One region of the Thioalkalivibrio sp. ALJ15 genome, then DNA from elsewhere that is predicted to be linked to it. Evidence: predicted binding sites of a transcription regulator. Region 1 holds the regulator's gene; each other region holds the start of a gene.
The links. Region 1 encodes sigma-54, which starts transcription at its own class of promoters, with help from an activator protein. Its sites were predicted from a motif close to TGGCANGNTNCNTGCTT; they were not measured.

Region 1 (3,699 bases):
GGCGAGCGCGTGCGCACGGTGATTGAATCCGCCGATGTGACGGTGGCGACCGACACCATGATCGCCACCTCCGATGCCCCGTCGACGCTGGAGCAGCCTGGCCTTTTCCAGCGGGGAACGGGTCTGCGCGTCGACTCGCGAGGGGATACCATAGAGCTGTTCCATGACGTGTACACGCTCTACAGCGAGTCGGGCGAGGAGGAAGCCGCAAATGACTGAACGTGGTGGGTCGTCGCTCGCCCGGGCCGGATGGTCCGTGCTGCTGGGCAGTGCCTTGTTGCTGCTGGCCGCGCCGGTCATTGCCCAGCAGCAGCCCCTGCCGGTGGAGATTACCGCCGATCGTGCGGAGATGGACGACCGGCGGGGCGTAAGCACTTATACCGGTGATGTGGTGGTGATTCGCGGGGACATGACACTGGAGGCCGACAAGGTCTATGTGCGCAGCCGCGATCGACGCCCTTACGAGATGGAGGCCCACGGCGAGCCCGCGCGGCTGGAGTCCCCGGACCCGGAGACGGGCGAGATGCGCATCGCCACCGCGCTGCGCATCGACTACCTGCTGAACGAGGACCGGGTGATCCTGACCGACCAGGCGCATGTGATCACGGCAGCCGAGGAAGCGCGCGGCAAGCGCATCGTCTACGACCTGGAGACGGATGTGATCGAGGCCGAGCGTGGCGAGGCCGATGACGAGCGTGTACGTATCAGGATCCAGCCCCGCGAAGACGACGAATGAACGAGCTCGACACCAGCGCGCCCGCCGCGGCCGGTGGCGAATCTGCGCCGATGGCCGGCTATCTGACCGGCCGCGAGCTGACCAAGCGCTATGGCAAGCGTACGGTGCTGGATCGTGTCGACGTCGATCTGGCACCAGGGGAGGTCGTGGGCCTGCTGGGACCGAACGGCGCAGGCAAGACCACCTGTTTCTACAGCCTGGTCGGCCTGATCCGGCCCAATCGTGGCCGCATCACGCTGGGTGACCGGGACATCACCCGGGCCCCGATTCATTCGCGGGCCCGAGCCGGGCTGGGCTACCTGCCGCAGGAGGCCTCGATCTTCCGTCGGCTGAGTGTTTGGGACAACCTGCAGGCGGTGCTGGAGCTGCGCTCGGAGCTCGACCGCCACGAGCGACGCCGCATCGGCGATGCCCTGATCGAGGAGTTCCAGCTGGAGACCGTGCGCCACAGCCCTGGGATTGCCCTGTCCGGGGGCGAGCGTCGTCGCGCCGAGATCGCGCGGGCACTGGCCGGTGACCCGCGCTTTATCTGCCTGGACGAACCGTTTGCCGGCGTGGATCCGATTTCCGTGGGTGATATCCAGGCCGTGATTGGGCATCTGGCCCAGCGCGGGATCGGTGTGCTGATTTCCGACCACAACGTGCGCGAGACCCTCGGAATCTGCGACAGGGCCTATATTCTTAGTGAGGGCCGCATCCTGAGCGCCGGGACCCCGCAGGAGCTGCTGGACGACCCCCAGGTGCGCCGCGTGTATCTCGGAGAAAACTTTCGACTGTGAACATTGATCAGTGTTTCCTTAAGATGATCTTGATGGTCACCATGGACCTCAAACCGCGATGCTGAAGCCCGGGCTTAATCTGCAGCTGGGGCAGACGCTGACGATGACCCCGCAGCTGCAACAGGCGATCCGTCTGCTGCAGCTTTCCACGCTGGAGTTGCAGGCGGAGATCCAGCAGGCGCTGGAAAGCAACCCCATGCTCGAGCAGGTGGAGGACGAGGGCGAGGAGGCCCCGCCCGAGCGCCCGGAGGAAGGGGGCGAACGGGTCGACGGGGATCGCATGCAGGCCGACACGGCTGGCGATGACGTGATCCCCGAGGAGTTGAGCACCGACAGTCGCTGGGACGACATCTACGAGCCCGCCCCGAGCCCACGCGGCCTGGACGACCGCGACCCGCTGGAGAATACCTCCGACGGCGAGGACGAGGGCCTGCAGGACCACCTGCTCTGGCAGCTGCATCTGAGCCACCTGACCCCACGAGACCAACGGATCGGGGCGGCGCTGATCGACGCGATCAGCCCGGACGGCTATCTGGACAGTGAACTCGAGGCGCTGGCGGAGATGATCAGCCAGGGCGAAGACGAGCCCGTGGGGGTCGACGAGGTCGAGGCGGTGCTGCACTGGATTCAGCAGTGCGACCCGCTGGGCGTCGGTGCGCGGGACCTGCGCGAGTGCCTGGAGATCCAGCTGCGCCATTTGGCGCCGGATGCCCCGGCGCGTGACGCGGCTCGAGCCATCCTGGAAAACGGCATGGAGAGCCTGGCCAAGCGGGACTACCGAGCCCTGCAGCGCCAGTCCGGCGTGCGCGACCCGGACGAGCTGGCGCGGGCGCTGGACCTGATCCGCACCCTGAATCCGCGGCCCGGTGCCCAGATCAGCGAGTCCACTTCGGAATATGTGGTGCCGGATGTCTATGTCCGCCATGACCGCGATGGCTGGCGCGTGGACTTGAACCCGGAGATTGCGCCGCGCATTCGCATCAACGATCTCTATGCGGGCATGGTGCGGCAGGTCTCCGATGCGCGTGATAGCGCGTTTATGCGCGATCAGTTGCAGGAGGCGCGCTGGTTCCTGAAGAGCCTGCACAGCCGGAACGACACCCTGCTGCGGGTCGCCCAGGCCATCGTCGTGCGCCAGCAGGGGTTTCTCGAGCATGGTGAGGTTGCCATGCAACCGCTGATCCTGCGCGATATCGCCGAGACCCTGGAGATGCACGAATCGACCATCTCGAGGGTGACTACACAGAAATACATGCACACCCCGCGTGGGGTATTCGAGTTCAAGTACTTCTTTTCCAGTCATGTTGGCACAGCCGATGGCGGCGAATGCTCGGCGACCGCGATCCGTGCCATGATTCGGGAATTGATTGGTGGCGAGACCCCGAACAAGCCACTGAGTGATGCAAAACTGGCCCAGATCCTGTCGGATCGGGGCATTAATGTGGCCCGACGCACCGTGGCCAAGTACCGCGAGGCTATGCACATACCGTCTTCCAGCGAACGCCGGCAGATGGCGAGTATGCCCAGTGGAACCAAGCAAAAAGGAGCCTGACCATGCAGATCAACCTGACCGGCCATCACGTCGATATCACCGACGCCCTGCGCGACTACGTGAACGAAAAGTTCGCGAAGCTGGAACGCCACTTCGACAAAGTGATCGACGTGCATGTGGTGCTGACCCACGAGAAAAACCAGAACCTGAACAACAAGGCGGAGGCCAATCTCCAGGTCAGCGGCAATCACATCCACGCCGAAGCCAGTCACGAGGATATGTATGCGGCGATTGATGGCCTGATCGACAAGGTGGATCGTCAGCTGATCAAGCACAAGGAAAAGGTCAAGGACCATCACCGCGCCGAGGGTGCCCAGCGCAACCGCGAACAGGCCCTTTAACGCAATGACCATTGCCGAGCTGATCACCCGCGCCCGTATCCGGCTGGAGCCCGAGTGTTCCAGCCAGAAACGGGCGCTCGAGACCCTGGCCGAGTTGCTGGCCGTCGGCGGCGAGGAGTCCGCCGGCCCGGCCAGCGGGGCCATCTTCGAGGCCCTGTCTGCCCGCGAGAAGCTTGGCTCCACCGGTCTGGGGCATGGCGTGGCCATCCCGCATGGGCGTCTGGCCGAGCTCGATGCCCCCCGGGTCGCGGTCCTGCGGCTGGACCAGGGGGTCGACTTCGACGCCATGGA
Region 2 (3,699 bases), 180 kb from region 1:
GTTCGGGCCCTGAGGCAGCGACTCCCCGTACAGTTCGGGATCGACATCTGCACCGCCGCCGACCACCAGGGCGTCGAACGACCGCTGGGGACGGGGCTTGCCGGGGCGTACGCGCAGGGGGCGTCCGCCGGCGCGCCAGACGGCCAGCGCAGTGAACAGCCAGGCCGGGCCCCCGCCCTGGTCGGGCCCGGTGATCGCAACCACCGGACGCCGTGGCCGCGGGTGGTCGCTCGGGGCCGCGGCATCCTGTTCAGAACCAGCCACGCAGCTTCCTGGCCCAGTCGTCAGCCCAGCGGCCCAGTGCCTGGCTGGGGCGTTCCAGGTACTCGCGGCCCATCCGCTCCAGGCGTTCGCGGTCTGCGGCGAGCCGTTCCACTTCGACCCAGCCGTTAAAGGGGTGGGCCAGGCTCCATTCGGGATCGTCGATCTCGCAGTTGGGCAGGCGATAGTGGAACGCGGGGCGGGCCTTGACCAGCTCATGTTCCACCGGGGCCGCGTCGATGCGTTCCTGGTCCAGTTCGGCATACAGCGGCAGCATGTCCAGCGGCCGATTGCGCGTGGTGTTGTGCGCGAGGTAATGGTCGATCAGTTGCCCCTGGTCCGGCTGGAAGTCCGGGTTCAGGGTCTCACGGACGAAGGTGCCGGGGAACGCGCGGATGTAGGGAGACAGGCGTCTGGCCAGGTCGATCTCGCCCGCGTTCGTCAGCATCTCGTACAGCAGCAGGAAGGCCCGCAGGACATCCAGTATCCAGGCGGCATCGGTGCTGTGAACCTCGATATTGAGCTGCAGCCCGAACGCGTAGAGCAGCGAGCGCTCGGTCCCGAGCGCGCCGGCTTCCTGCAGTGCGGCACGGACGCGGTCCAGGCGCGGGAGCGCCGAGGCCGGTATCGGCGGTGCGACGATCTCGTGCGGTACCAGCCGCCCGGCGGCATCGGCCAGCCAGCGGTCCAGCGCGGCCTCGTCGGAGTCGTCGAGTTCGATCCCCAGCCGCCGCAGGTGGCTGCGATAGGCCCGGTCCTTGAGTACCCGGGCATCCAGCTCGACCCGGAAATCACCCTGGTCTGTATCGCAGACCCGGGCGACGAACGGGCTTTCACAGCGGACCTGCCCGCCGAATTCGGCGCGGATCGCCTCGGCCATGCGCTCGAGCGAGACGCCGGCCATCTCGATCTCCACGCCCACCTTTCGGGGTGACCCTTCCGGATTGTCTGGCCAGGGCAGATCGTGAAAGCGCTCGGGCATCAGGAATGTCCTTGGGAAGCTGCCGCGTCATGATAACGGTTCGGTGTACCTGCTGTGGGCAAGCCAGTACGATAGGCGCCGGCCACCACGGCCGGACCGCGAAGGTACGGGATGGATCGAATCTACCTCAAGGATCTGCGCATTGATGCCGTCGTCGGCGTCTATGACTGGGAACAGCGCATCCAGCGCCCCCTGCGCTTTGATATCCAGCTGGCCACCGACACGCGCATCGCCGCGCACTCGGGCGAGATCACCGATACGGTCGATTACGAGGCGGTGGCCAACGCCGTGCGCGCGATCGTCACGCGCGAGCCCCACGCGCTGCTGGAATCGCTGGCCGAAGAGATCGCGGAGGCCCTGATGGCCGAGTTTCGCACCCCGTGGGTGCGTATCGAACTGGGCAAGCCCGGTGCGGTCGCCGGTGTGGCCGAGGTCGGCATCGTGGTCGAACGCGGCACCCTCCCGGCCTCCGCCTGATCCCTCCGCGTCGGTTCCTGCCGTAGGTCGTCTCGACGCCGGCCGTGCGGCCGGTCACAGATTCCTCATTCTTTGACCCAATATGGTGCGTGTGCACTTTTAGTGCGCACCGCTTTTGTGCGCGCCTGCGTCGTTCCACCGCAACAGGTGTTGTGAAAAGCCGATCTGGCTCCGTTTTCCCGATATGGCACGGCCTGTGCAAGGACCGGGTGTCGACTACGCGACACTCGATTGCACAACTGGGAGAACACAATATGAAGAAGTTCACTCGTTCCGCGCTGGCCGCCGCCATTGTCACTGTCGGCTCCACCGGTGGTGTGGCCTTTACCTCGACTGCCACCGCGGAGCTTTCCGTGAACATTGGGGCGGTCTCCAACTACTACTTCCGCGGTGGTTCGGAAACGGATGGCGGTGCCGCCATCCAGGGCGGCATTGATTATGAACACGAATCCGGATTCTACGTTGGCACTTGGGCCTCCAATGTGGATTTCGGGACTGACGATGAAGGTGTCGAAGATCAAACGAGCTATGAGCTCGATTTGTACCTTGGCTTCGCCGACGAATTTGCTAACGGTTTCGGTTATGACGTCGGCTATGTCTATTACGCCTACCCCGATGCCCGTGATGACAGCGGCTCGCTGAGCGCCGACTTCGGCGAGATCTACGGCGAGCTGAGTTTCGATACCGGCCCCGTCGGCCTGTACACCGGCATTGCGCACGTCGTTACCGATAGCTCCGACTCCGCCCTGGAGCGCAAGGATACGTATTACTACGGCGGCCTCGACATCCCGTTCATGGATGTCTACAGCGTCGGCTTCCTGGTCGGTCGCCAGACCTTCGACGACACCGACGAGAACGACAACTACACCCACTACACCGCGAGCCTCACCCGCGATGCCGGCGACTGGGGCGAGTTCAGCTTCAACCTCGAATACGTCGACGAGTCCGACGAGGACGTTGGTGCCTGGGTGGGCTGGACCAAGACGTTCTAAACCCGGCTTTTCCACTCAAGTAACTGCGGGTCCGCCCTGCGGCGGCCCCGCTCAAGGAGTCCGACATGAAGATGATTACCGCCGTGATCAAGCCGTTCAAGCTTGATGATGTTCGCGAGGCGATCTCGGAGATCGGCGTGCAAGGAATGACCATGACCGAAGTAAAAGGTTTTGGTCGTCAGCGCGGCCACACCGAGCTCTATCGCGGTGCCGAGTACGTGGTCGATTTTCTGCCCAAGGTGAAACTGGAAGTGGCTGTCGACGAAAACCTGGTCGATCAGGTAGTCGAGGCCATTTCCAAGTCTGCCAGTACGGGCAAGATCGGCGACGGCAAGATCTTTATCACCCCGGTGGAGCAGGTCGTGCGGATTCGCACGGGCGAGACCGGCCCGGAAGCCCTTTAAGGGTTTTCGCTCTTCCATCGAATGAGGAATTTCAATCATGGAAATTGAACAACAAGTTGTCGAACTCGCCTATGCGATGGACACCTTTTACTTTCTGGTGGCCGGCGCACTGGTGATGTGGATGGCCGCGGGCTTTACCATGCTCGAGGCCGGGATGGTGCGCACCAAGAGTGTCGCCGAAATCGCTACCAAGAACATCGCCCTGTATTCGATCGCCAGCATCATGTACATGCTGATCGGCTACAACATCATGTACGGCGATGGCCTGAGCTCCGTGATCCCGAGCCTGGGCTTCCTGATCACGGGTGACAATGCCGTGGGTGACGTGCTGGGTAGCGATGGCGACATCTACTACTCCGATCGTGCCGACTTCTTCTTCCAGGTCGTATTCGTGGCCACCGCGATGTCCATCGTCTCGGGTGCCGTGGCCGAGCGGATGAAGCTGTGGGCCTTCCTCGCCTTTGCGGTCGTGCTGACCGGCTTCATCTACCCGATCCAGGGCTTCTGGAGCTGGGGCGAAGGCTTCCTCGACCAGATCGGCTACCTCGACTACGCCGGTTCCGGCATCGTCCACTTCACGGGT
Region 3 (3,699 bases), 420 kb from region 1:
GACCCCCGAGATCGACCGCTGGGTGCGCGACGCCCGCGCCTCCACCGGCGCGACCCTGGCCCCGGCCGACCGCTCCGGGCTGCGCGTGCTGCAGCAGTCACGTGATCGCGGCGAGATCATCGGCATCCTGCCGGATCAGAGCCCGAAGGGCGCCTCGGGTACGCATGCGCCGTTCTTCGGCCACCCGGCGCTGACCATGACCCTGCTGCCGCGCCTGCTGCGTGGGCGCGAGGACCATGTCGTGTTCTTGTTCGCCGAGCGCCTGCCGAAGGGGCGCGGGTTTCGCTATCACGAGATCGAGGCCGGGCCGGAGGTTGCCGACCGCGACTTCGCCCGCGCCGCTGCCGCGATCAACGCCCATGTGGAGGCCCTGGTCCGGCGCTGCCCCGAGCAGTACAACTGGGCCTACAAGCGTTTCCACCCGGCCCCCGAGGGCCAGCCCAACCCCTATCGCTGACACCCGGTCGAGCCAGGTTCCGAGCACAAAAAAAGCCGCCGGACCCGAAGGTCGCGGCGGCCGGTGCATCTGGCCCCGAGGGGCCAGATGCGGATGCCTTACAGGCTGTAGTACATGTCGAATTCGACCGGATGGGTGGTCATGCGCATGCGCGTGACTTCTTCCATCTTCAGGTCGATGTAGGCATCGATCATGTCGTCGGTGAACACGCCACCCTGGGTCAGGTATTCGCGGTCCTGGTTCAGGGCTTCCAGCGCCTGGTCCAGCGAATGGCAGACCTGCGGGATGCCCTTTTCCTCTTCCGGCGGCAGGTCGTAGAGGTTCTTGTCCATCGCGTCGCCCGGGTGGATCTTGTTCTGGATGCCGTCCAGGCCGGCCATCAGCATCGCGGCAAACGCCAGGTACGGGTTGGCGGTGGAGTCCGGGAAACGCAGCTCGATGCGGCGGGCCTTCGGGCTCATCACGAACGGGATGCGCAGCGACGCGGAGCGGTTGCGCGCGGAGTAGGCCAGCATGACCGGCGCCTCGAAGCCCGGCACCAGACGCTTGTAGCTGTTGGTGGACGGGTTGGTGAAGGCGTTCAGCGAGCGGGCGTGCTTGATGATGCCGCCGATGTAGTACAGCGCGGTCTCGGACAGGCCGCCGTACAGGTCACCGGAGAACAGGTTCTTGCCGTCCTTGGACAGCGACTGGTGCACGTGCATGCCGGAACCGTTGTCGCCGACGATCGGCTTGGGCATGAAGGTCGCGGTCTTGCCGTGCATGTGGGCCACGTTCTGCACCACGTACTTCAGTACCTGCACCTCGTCGGCCTTCTGCGTCAGCGTTGCGGGGCCGACACCGATCTCGCACTGGCCGGCGGTGGCCACCTCGTGGTGGTGCACCTCGGTAACGAGGCCCATCTCGGTCATCACTTCGCACATGGTCGAGCGGATGTCGTGCAGGCTGTCGACCGGCGGCACCGGGAAGTAGCCACCCTTCACGCCCGGGCGGTGCCCGATGTTGCCGTCTTCGTAGACGCGCTCGGAATTCCAGGAGGCCTCGGAGGAGTCCACGCGGCAGTAGGAGCCGGAGAGGTCCGAGCCCCATTTCACGTCGTCGAACACGAAGAATTCGTTTTCCGGCCCGAACAGCGCGGTGTCGGCGATGCCGGTGCTCTGCAGATAGGCCTCGGCACGACGCGCCAGGGAGCGCGGGCAGCGGTCGTAGCCCTGCATGGTGGCCGGCTCGACCACGTCGCAGCGGATGTTCATCGTCATGTCCTCGAAGAACGGATCGATGACCGCGGACTCCGCATCCGGCATCAGGATCATGTCGGACTCGTTGATGCCCTTCCAGCCGGAGATCGACGACCCGTCGAACATCTTGCCTTCCTCGAAAGACTCTTCGTCGAGGTCATGGGCTGGAACGGTTACATGCTGTTCCTTGCCCTTGGAGTCGGTGAAACGGAAGTCGACAAAGCGGACTTCCTTTTCCTGGATCTGCTTCAGCACGTCGGCTGCGGACATGGGAGTCTCCTTAGGTTTGCTCTTGGTCTTTGGGTTCGCCGCGCCGATTCGAGCCCGGCCGGCGTTGAATCGGTTCTATGCAGGCATCATGCCAGTTCGTTCGATTGGCCCTGTGACGGTCGTTCAGGACTCATCAGGCCCGTACCACGCGGCGGGCTGCACAATATCCGTGCGCCATCGGCACCACAGTAGTGCATCAAGTCTTTTGTTGCACGCCAGTGGTGCATGGGCGATAGAGGATCTTCACCTCACCCAGCCGGTCCTTCAGGCGCGGATGGCCCTGCAGCGACTGTGACAGGCCCTCGCCCCGCGCGTTCAGGTCCGCGGGCGTGCATGCCCCGTCAAGGCGCAGCGTCAGGGTCAGGTGGATGCGCCCGTTCAGATAGTGCATGGAAAGCTGCTCCAGGCGATCCAGTTCCGGGGTGTCGGCCCAGGCCTCGCGCACCGCTTCGGCGATCTCCGGACGCAGGGGCAGGTTCGAGCTTCGAGCCTGATCTTCGTCGTTTTCCGGATCTACATGGACCGTAAAATCGCGCAGCCGCTCGTGGCGCTGGGTGACGGCCCCGTACACCGCATCGGCAATCCGGTGTCCCTCGGACACCGAAATCATCGGGGCCACCTGGATATGCACATCGGCGACCACGTCGTTGCCGTGCCGCCGCGTACGCAGCATGTGCGCGTCCTTTACCCCGGGCACTTCCATGATCGTGCGGTGGATGTGCGCGACATCCTCCGGATCCAGTGCCGTGTCAATCAGTTCGGCCGCGCTGCGCACGATCAGGCGCCCGGCGATATGCAGGATGAACAGGGCAACGATCAGCGCCGCCAGGGCATCCGCCCACGGGAAGCCCGCCACCGCGGCCCCGACCCCGACCAGCACGAACAGCGAGGAGATCGCATCCGTGCGGTGATGCCAGGCGTTCGCATCCAGCATCCGCGAGCCGATCCGTTTCGCCACACGGTGGGTGTACTGATAGAGCCCCTCCTTGGCCACCAGCGTCAGCACCGCAAAGGCGAGCGCGGCCGGCGCCGGCCCTGCGGTCGCGGCGTTGGTATCCATCAGCCGCTGTCCGGCGGCCCAGGCGATCCCGAGGCCGGCCAGTGCGAGGAACACACCGACGACCACGGTGGCCAGGGTCTCGATACGCCCGTGTCCGTAGGGGTGGTCATGATCGGGCGAGGCCGCGGCCTTGCCAGCGGCGAACAGCACCACACCATCGGTGATCAGGTCCGACAGGGTGTGCACGCCGTCGGCGATCAGCGCCTGCGAGTTCAGCAGCCATCCGCTCAGCAGCTGTGCCAGGGCAAGAAAGGCATTCACCACCGCACCCACGACCGTTACCCGGCGCGTGGCACGGTAGCGCCGGCCGTTTTCGGGCGAGATCGTGGCCTCGGAGTTGGCGCGGGGGTCGCTCAGGACATCCCTCCCGAACAGGGTCAGGCCCTCAGTATGGGCGTGCCTCCGCCACATGCAAGACGCTTGCACTGCCTTCAGCGGTGGCCGCAGCCGGAGCCCGGCCGATATACTGTCCGCTTTGCCCTGACCCGGGATTCCGCATGGCGCACGAACGCACCCCGTCCAGCAGCAGCCCCACCTTCCAGGACCTGATCCGTCGCTTGCAGGACTACTGGAATGACCACGGCTGCGTGGTCCTGCAGCCCTACGACATGGAGATGGGGGCCGGCACCTTCCATCCGGCGACCTTCCTGCGCTCCATCGGGCCGGAGCCGTGG
Region 4 (3,699 bases), on a different contig from region 1:
CAGCCCGCCCAGGGCATAGGTCACGCCAATGGCGCGTGGCCAGGACACGTGGCGTGTGCCCGGGCGGATCGCGGGGAACAGCAGGTAGGCCAGGAAGACCGCAAAGGCCAGATGGATCGAGCGCGCCTCGGTATCCGAGACGACAAAGAAATCCAGCCAGTCGCCCAGGGGCGAGGCGATCCAGATCTGGAACAGCGACCAGGCCACCGCCGTCAGCCAGATCAGGCTGCGCGTGCCGCGCCCCGGATGACGGGCGCCGGATTCCAGCTCCTGGGCGGTCTCGGCCGCGTTGTCGGCCGGTTCCGTGGCCTCCCCGGTGGTCCCCCTGGTTTCGCTCATTCGATCAGCCCCGCTTCACGGAAATAGCGTTGGGCCCCCGGATGCAGGGGGGCCGACAGTCCTTCGTCCACCATCGTCTCGCGTTCCAGCGGGCCAAAGGCCGGATGCAGGCCGCGAAAGGTCTCGAAGTTCTCGAACACCGCGCGGGTGATCTCGTAGACCGCGCGTTCCGATGTAAGGGTCGAGGTCACCAGCGTGGCGCCGACACCGTAGGTATGGATGTCGTCGTCCTGGCCCGGGTAGGTGCCGGCGGGGATCAGCGCGCGCAGGTAATAAGGGGTGTCCTCGACCAGTTGGTCGACGGTTGAACCCTCGATCGACACCAGTCGGGCGTTGCAGGTCGCGATGGGTTCCTGAATCGCGGCCGAGGGGTGGCCGACGGAAAATACAAAGGCGTCGATGCGGTTGTCGCAAAGCGCCTGGGCCTGCTCGCGCGAGGGCAGCTCACTCACCCGGCGAAAGGTGTCCTGGTCCCAGCCCAGCGCCCCCATCAGTTCTTCCATCAGGATGCGCTGGCCCGAGCCCGGGTTGCCGATGTTGACGCGCTTGCCGGGCAGGTCATCCAGCCCCTCGATGTCTGCGTCGGGGCGCACCACCAGGGTGAGGGGTTCGGCATGCAGGCTGAACGCCGCCCGGAGATGGGGAGCGGGCCCGAATTCCTCGAAACGCCCGGAGCCCCGATAGGCGTGGTACTGCAGGTCCGACTGCGCGACGCCGAAGTCCATGTCGCCCGAGCGGATCATGTTGAGATTGAAGACCGAGCCGCCGGTGCTCTCCGCTGTGCAGCGCATCCCGTGCTCGTCGCGACGGGTGTTGAACAGGCGGCACAGGTGCTGGCCCGCCGGGTAATACACGCCGGTGACCCCGCCTGTGCCGATATTGATGAAGCGCGATTCGGCCTGCGCGGTGGTGGCCAGTAGCAGGCTGACCAGGGTGAGCACTGGCAGCAGGCGTTGCAGCCATCGCCGGTCGGCCCTCGGCACACTGGATCGATTCATACGCCCTCCGGGGTCATGCCGGGAACGAATCGCGGCAGTGCCGAGGATTCTAGGGAGACGCCGATCAAATAGCACGTTCGCGTTCAGGTCGACTGTGCCTGCGGGCCGGGGGCGATGGGGATCGCCTCGCCTTCGGTCATCCGCGGTCCTGTGCAGGCCCCTCTTCAATCAGGGTAAAGGACACGCCCGACAGGCGTGCCCTTGATGGCGCGGCGACGGGCCGTTGGGCGTTCGCCTAGGCCGGAAAACGGGGCCCCTGGCGTCGGTTCCGGCGAAGCATCAGCCCGAGCAGGCCGAGCCCCAGTCCCATCAGCAGCATCGTCTTCGGTTCGGGGACGGTGCCGACCTCGCCCGAACGGTAATAGACGCTGATATGCGAGATGTTGCGTGTGGCCACACCCGGATAGCTGAAGGGCGGTTGGGTGAAGGGTGAGCTGTAATTGCCATTGATCCCGGTCATCAGGAAGCCGACCAGGTTGGTGCCACTGCCATGACTGAACACGAACAGCAGGTCTCCATAGTCCCATTCGGAATCGAGGTTCCATTGCCCGCTGTGGCGATTGCCATCAAAGCTGGCGAGGGTCGAGCTGTTCGACCCGGGGGAGGTCCAGCGGCCGTCGAATAGCCAGTCGCTGATTCCGAAGAATCCGGTGTCGCCCGCGGTATTCACAAGCCAGCTGGAGGGATCGCCGGTGGTGGAGTCGGTGGCTGCGCCATCCAGTGGCGACAAAATCTGACAGCCGAGATTGTTGGTGACCTTGTCACCGACGTTGCCGGACAGGGCAGTGCAATCGAGCAGTGCGGCCTGGGTGGCCCCGGAGAGCGACAGGGTCAACAGGAACACCGTTCCGGCCAGGAACGAGAGCAATGGCTTGCATGACATCGAGCTTACCTCCATGGGACGAAAGTCCCTCCATGGTTTCTCATGAATGCGGCTGGGGCGCGGATCGCCTGAAAGTGCCATCACTCACAAGGCGGGAATGCAGCACGCTTCGTGCCATGTTCGACGAGATGGGGGATTCGGGCGATGAAACAATCGCTTGTGAGATTTGATGTGGAGAGGCGGTCGTGGGTTACGGCCGAGATGTAAAAGAACCGGACATGTTCGGTCGAGGCGAGCGAATCACTGTGGATCAGGAGGCATGAACGAAATGATGGCGCCACATGGGCGCCATCATGCCAAGTCGAGCAGGACGTGATCAGGCCGCCATCGTGTCCCTGCGTGCTTTGCGGCGGACGGCGATACCCAGCAAGCCCAGACCCAGACCCAGTAGCAACAGTGTGTGGGGCTCCGGTACCTGCCCGTTCGGACGGTAGTAGATGCTCACGTGGGAGATGTCTTTGGGGCTTGCACCCGGGAAGTCAAACGGCGGGTCAATGAATGGCGAGAGGTAGCTGCCGTTATAGCCAGTCATCAGGAACCCGGTCAGATTGGTGCCGCGGCCATCCTTGAACAGGAACAGCAGGTCGCCGTAGACAAAGCTCGGATCCAGTGTCCAGGTCCCGCCCTGGGAGGTTCCGTCCAGCGTGACCAGGTTGAGGGTCGGATCGGCCGGATCAAACTCCAGCGGATCGCCGTTGCTGTTCGGCGGATCTTCCCAGCGGCCATCGAACTGCCAGTCACTGATGCCGAAAAAGCCCGTGCCACCGGCCGTGTTGACGATCCAGTTGGAGGGGTCGCCTCCCACAGGGTCGTTTGCATGCCCATCCAGGGGTTCGAGGATCTGGCAGCCGATGTTGGCGGTGACGCGGTTTTCAACGCCGCCATCCAGGCTGGCGCAGCTGATCAACGAAGCCTGTGCGGCGCCGGAAAGGCCCAGGCCCAGCAACAGGGCGGCACTCGCGAAATAGGGTGTAGTACGTTTGGGGTTCATTCGATGCACCTTCCCTGGGAATAGCCCCCTGGGTGGCTTGCGCGGATCCGGCCCATCCGGTCCTTGTGCACTCAGGGCTATGCAGAAACGGTGCCATTCCCATATGCGCGCTAATTCATTCGAAAAAACAGACCGATAGGAGGATGCGCCTTTTGCCGGATGGCAGCGGGACTGGATGGGCGTAAAAAAGTGTGACACCGACGACTACGCCGTTCGGGTGAGTGGCGCCCGGCGGGTACATTCTCAGTGCCGCGAGAGGGGTTTACCCGGCCAGGATTGGGTGTAAAGAAACGGGACACCAGGCCGTGCGCGCCGGAGGCCATGGCTACCCTGTCGAGCTTGCCCGGCAGCGCGCAATAGGCCGTATGTAGCTGAAAATACGGAAGGCTTTGGATTCTTGCGTTGTGCGCTACCTGGACGGTGGTCTGGCCATGGCGTGGCGGCCACCTGAAAAAAAGCCCCGCATCCCCTATCATTACGCGTCTTTG

Region 2: the regulator sigma-54 is predicted to act here: its motif matches at 1,906-1,922, upstream of G015_RS0101150 (TorF family putative porin).
Region 3: the regulator sigma-54 is predicted to act here: its motif matches at 2,043-2,059, upstream of glnA (glutamate--ammonia ligase).
Region 4: the regulator sigma-54 is predicted to act here: its motif matches at 2,321-2,337, upstream of G015_RS0107630 (PEP-CTERM sorting domain-containing protein).

What each region holds. Positions count from the first base shown of each region.
Region 1 covers NZ_KB912056.1:49,995-53,693, reverse strand. The annotation lists gene lptC (LPS export ABC transporter periplasmic protein LptC) at 1-219, shown strand, start outside; gene lptA (lipopolysaccharide transport periplasmic protein LptA) at 257-736, shown strand; gene lptB (LPS export ABC transporter ATP-binding protein) at 787-1,515, shown strand; gene G015_RS0100285 (RNA polymerase factor sigma-54) at 1,574-3,067, shown strand; gene hpf (ribosome hibernation-promoting factor, HPF/YfiA family) at 3,070-3,408, shown strand; gene G015_RS0100275 (PTS sugar transporter subunit IIA) at 3,413-3,699, shown strand, end outside.
Region 2 covers NZ_KB912056.1:233,124-236,822, reverse strand. The annotation lists gene G015_RS0101165 (gamma-glutamyl-gamma-aminobutyrate hydrolase family protein) at 1-264, opposite strand, end outside; gene G015_RS0101160 (amidoligase family protein) at 251-1,243, opposite strand; gene folB (dihydroneopterin aldolase) at 1,355-1,720, shown strand; gene G015_RS0101150 (TorF family putative porin) at 1,975-2,712, shown strand; gene G015_RS0101145 (P-II family nitrogen regulator) at 2,778-3,116, shown strand; gene G015_RS0101140 (ammonium transporter) at 3,154-3,699, shown strand, end outside.
Region 3 covers NZ_KB912056.1:473,750-477,448, forward strand. The annotation lists gene G015_RS0102265 (lysophospholipid acyltransferase family protein) at 1-457, shown strand, start outside; gene glnA (glutamate--ammonia ligase) at 556-1,965, opposite strand; gene G015_RS0102275 (cation diffusion facilitator family transporter) at 2,162-3,436, opposite strand; gene glyQ (glycine--tRNA ligase subunit alpha) at 3,523-3,699, shown strand, end outside.
Region 4 covers NZ_KB912058.1:182,858-186,556, forward strand. The annotation lists gene G015_RS0107620 (TRAP transporter permease) at 1-339, opposite strand, end outside; gene G015_RS0107625 (TAXI family TRAP transporter solute-binding subunit) at 336-1,337, opposite strand; gene G015_RS0107630 (PEP-CTERM sorting domain-containing protein) at 1,573-2,205, opposite strand; gene G015_RS0107635 (PEP-CTERM sorting domain-containing protein) at 2,537-3,211, opposite strand.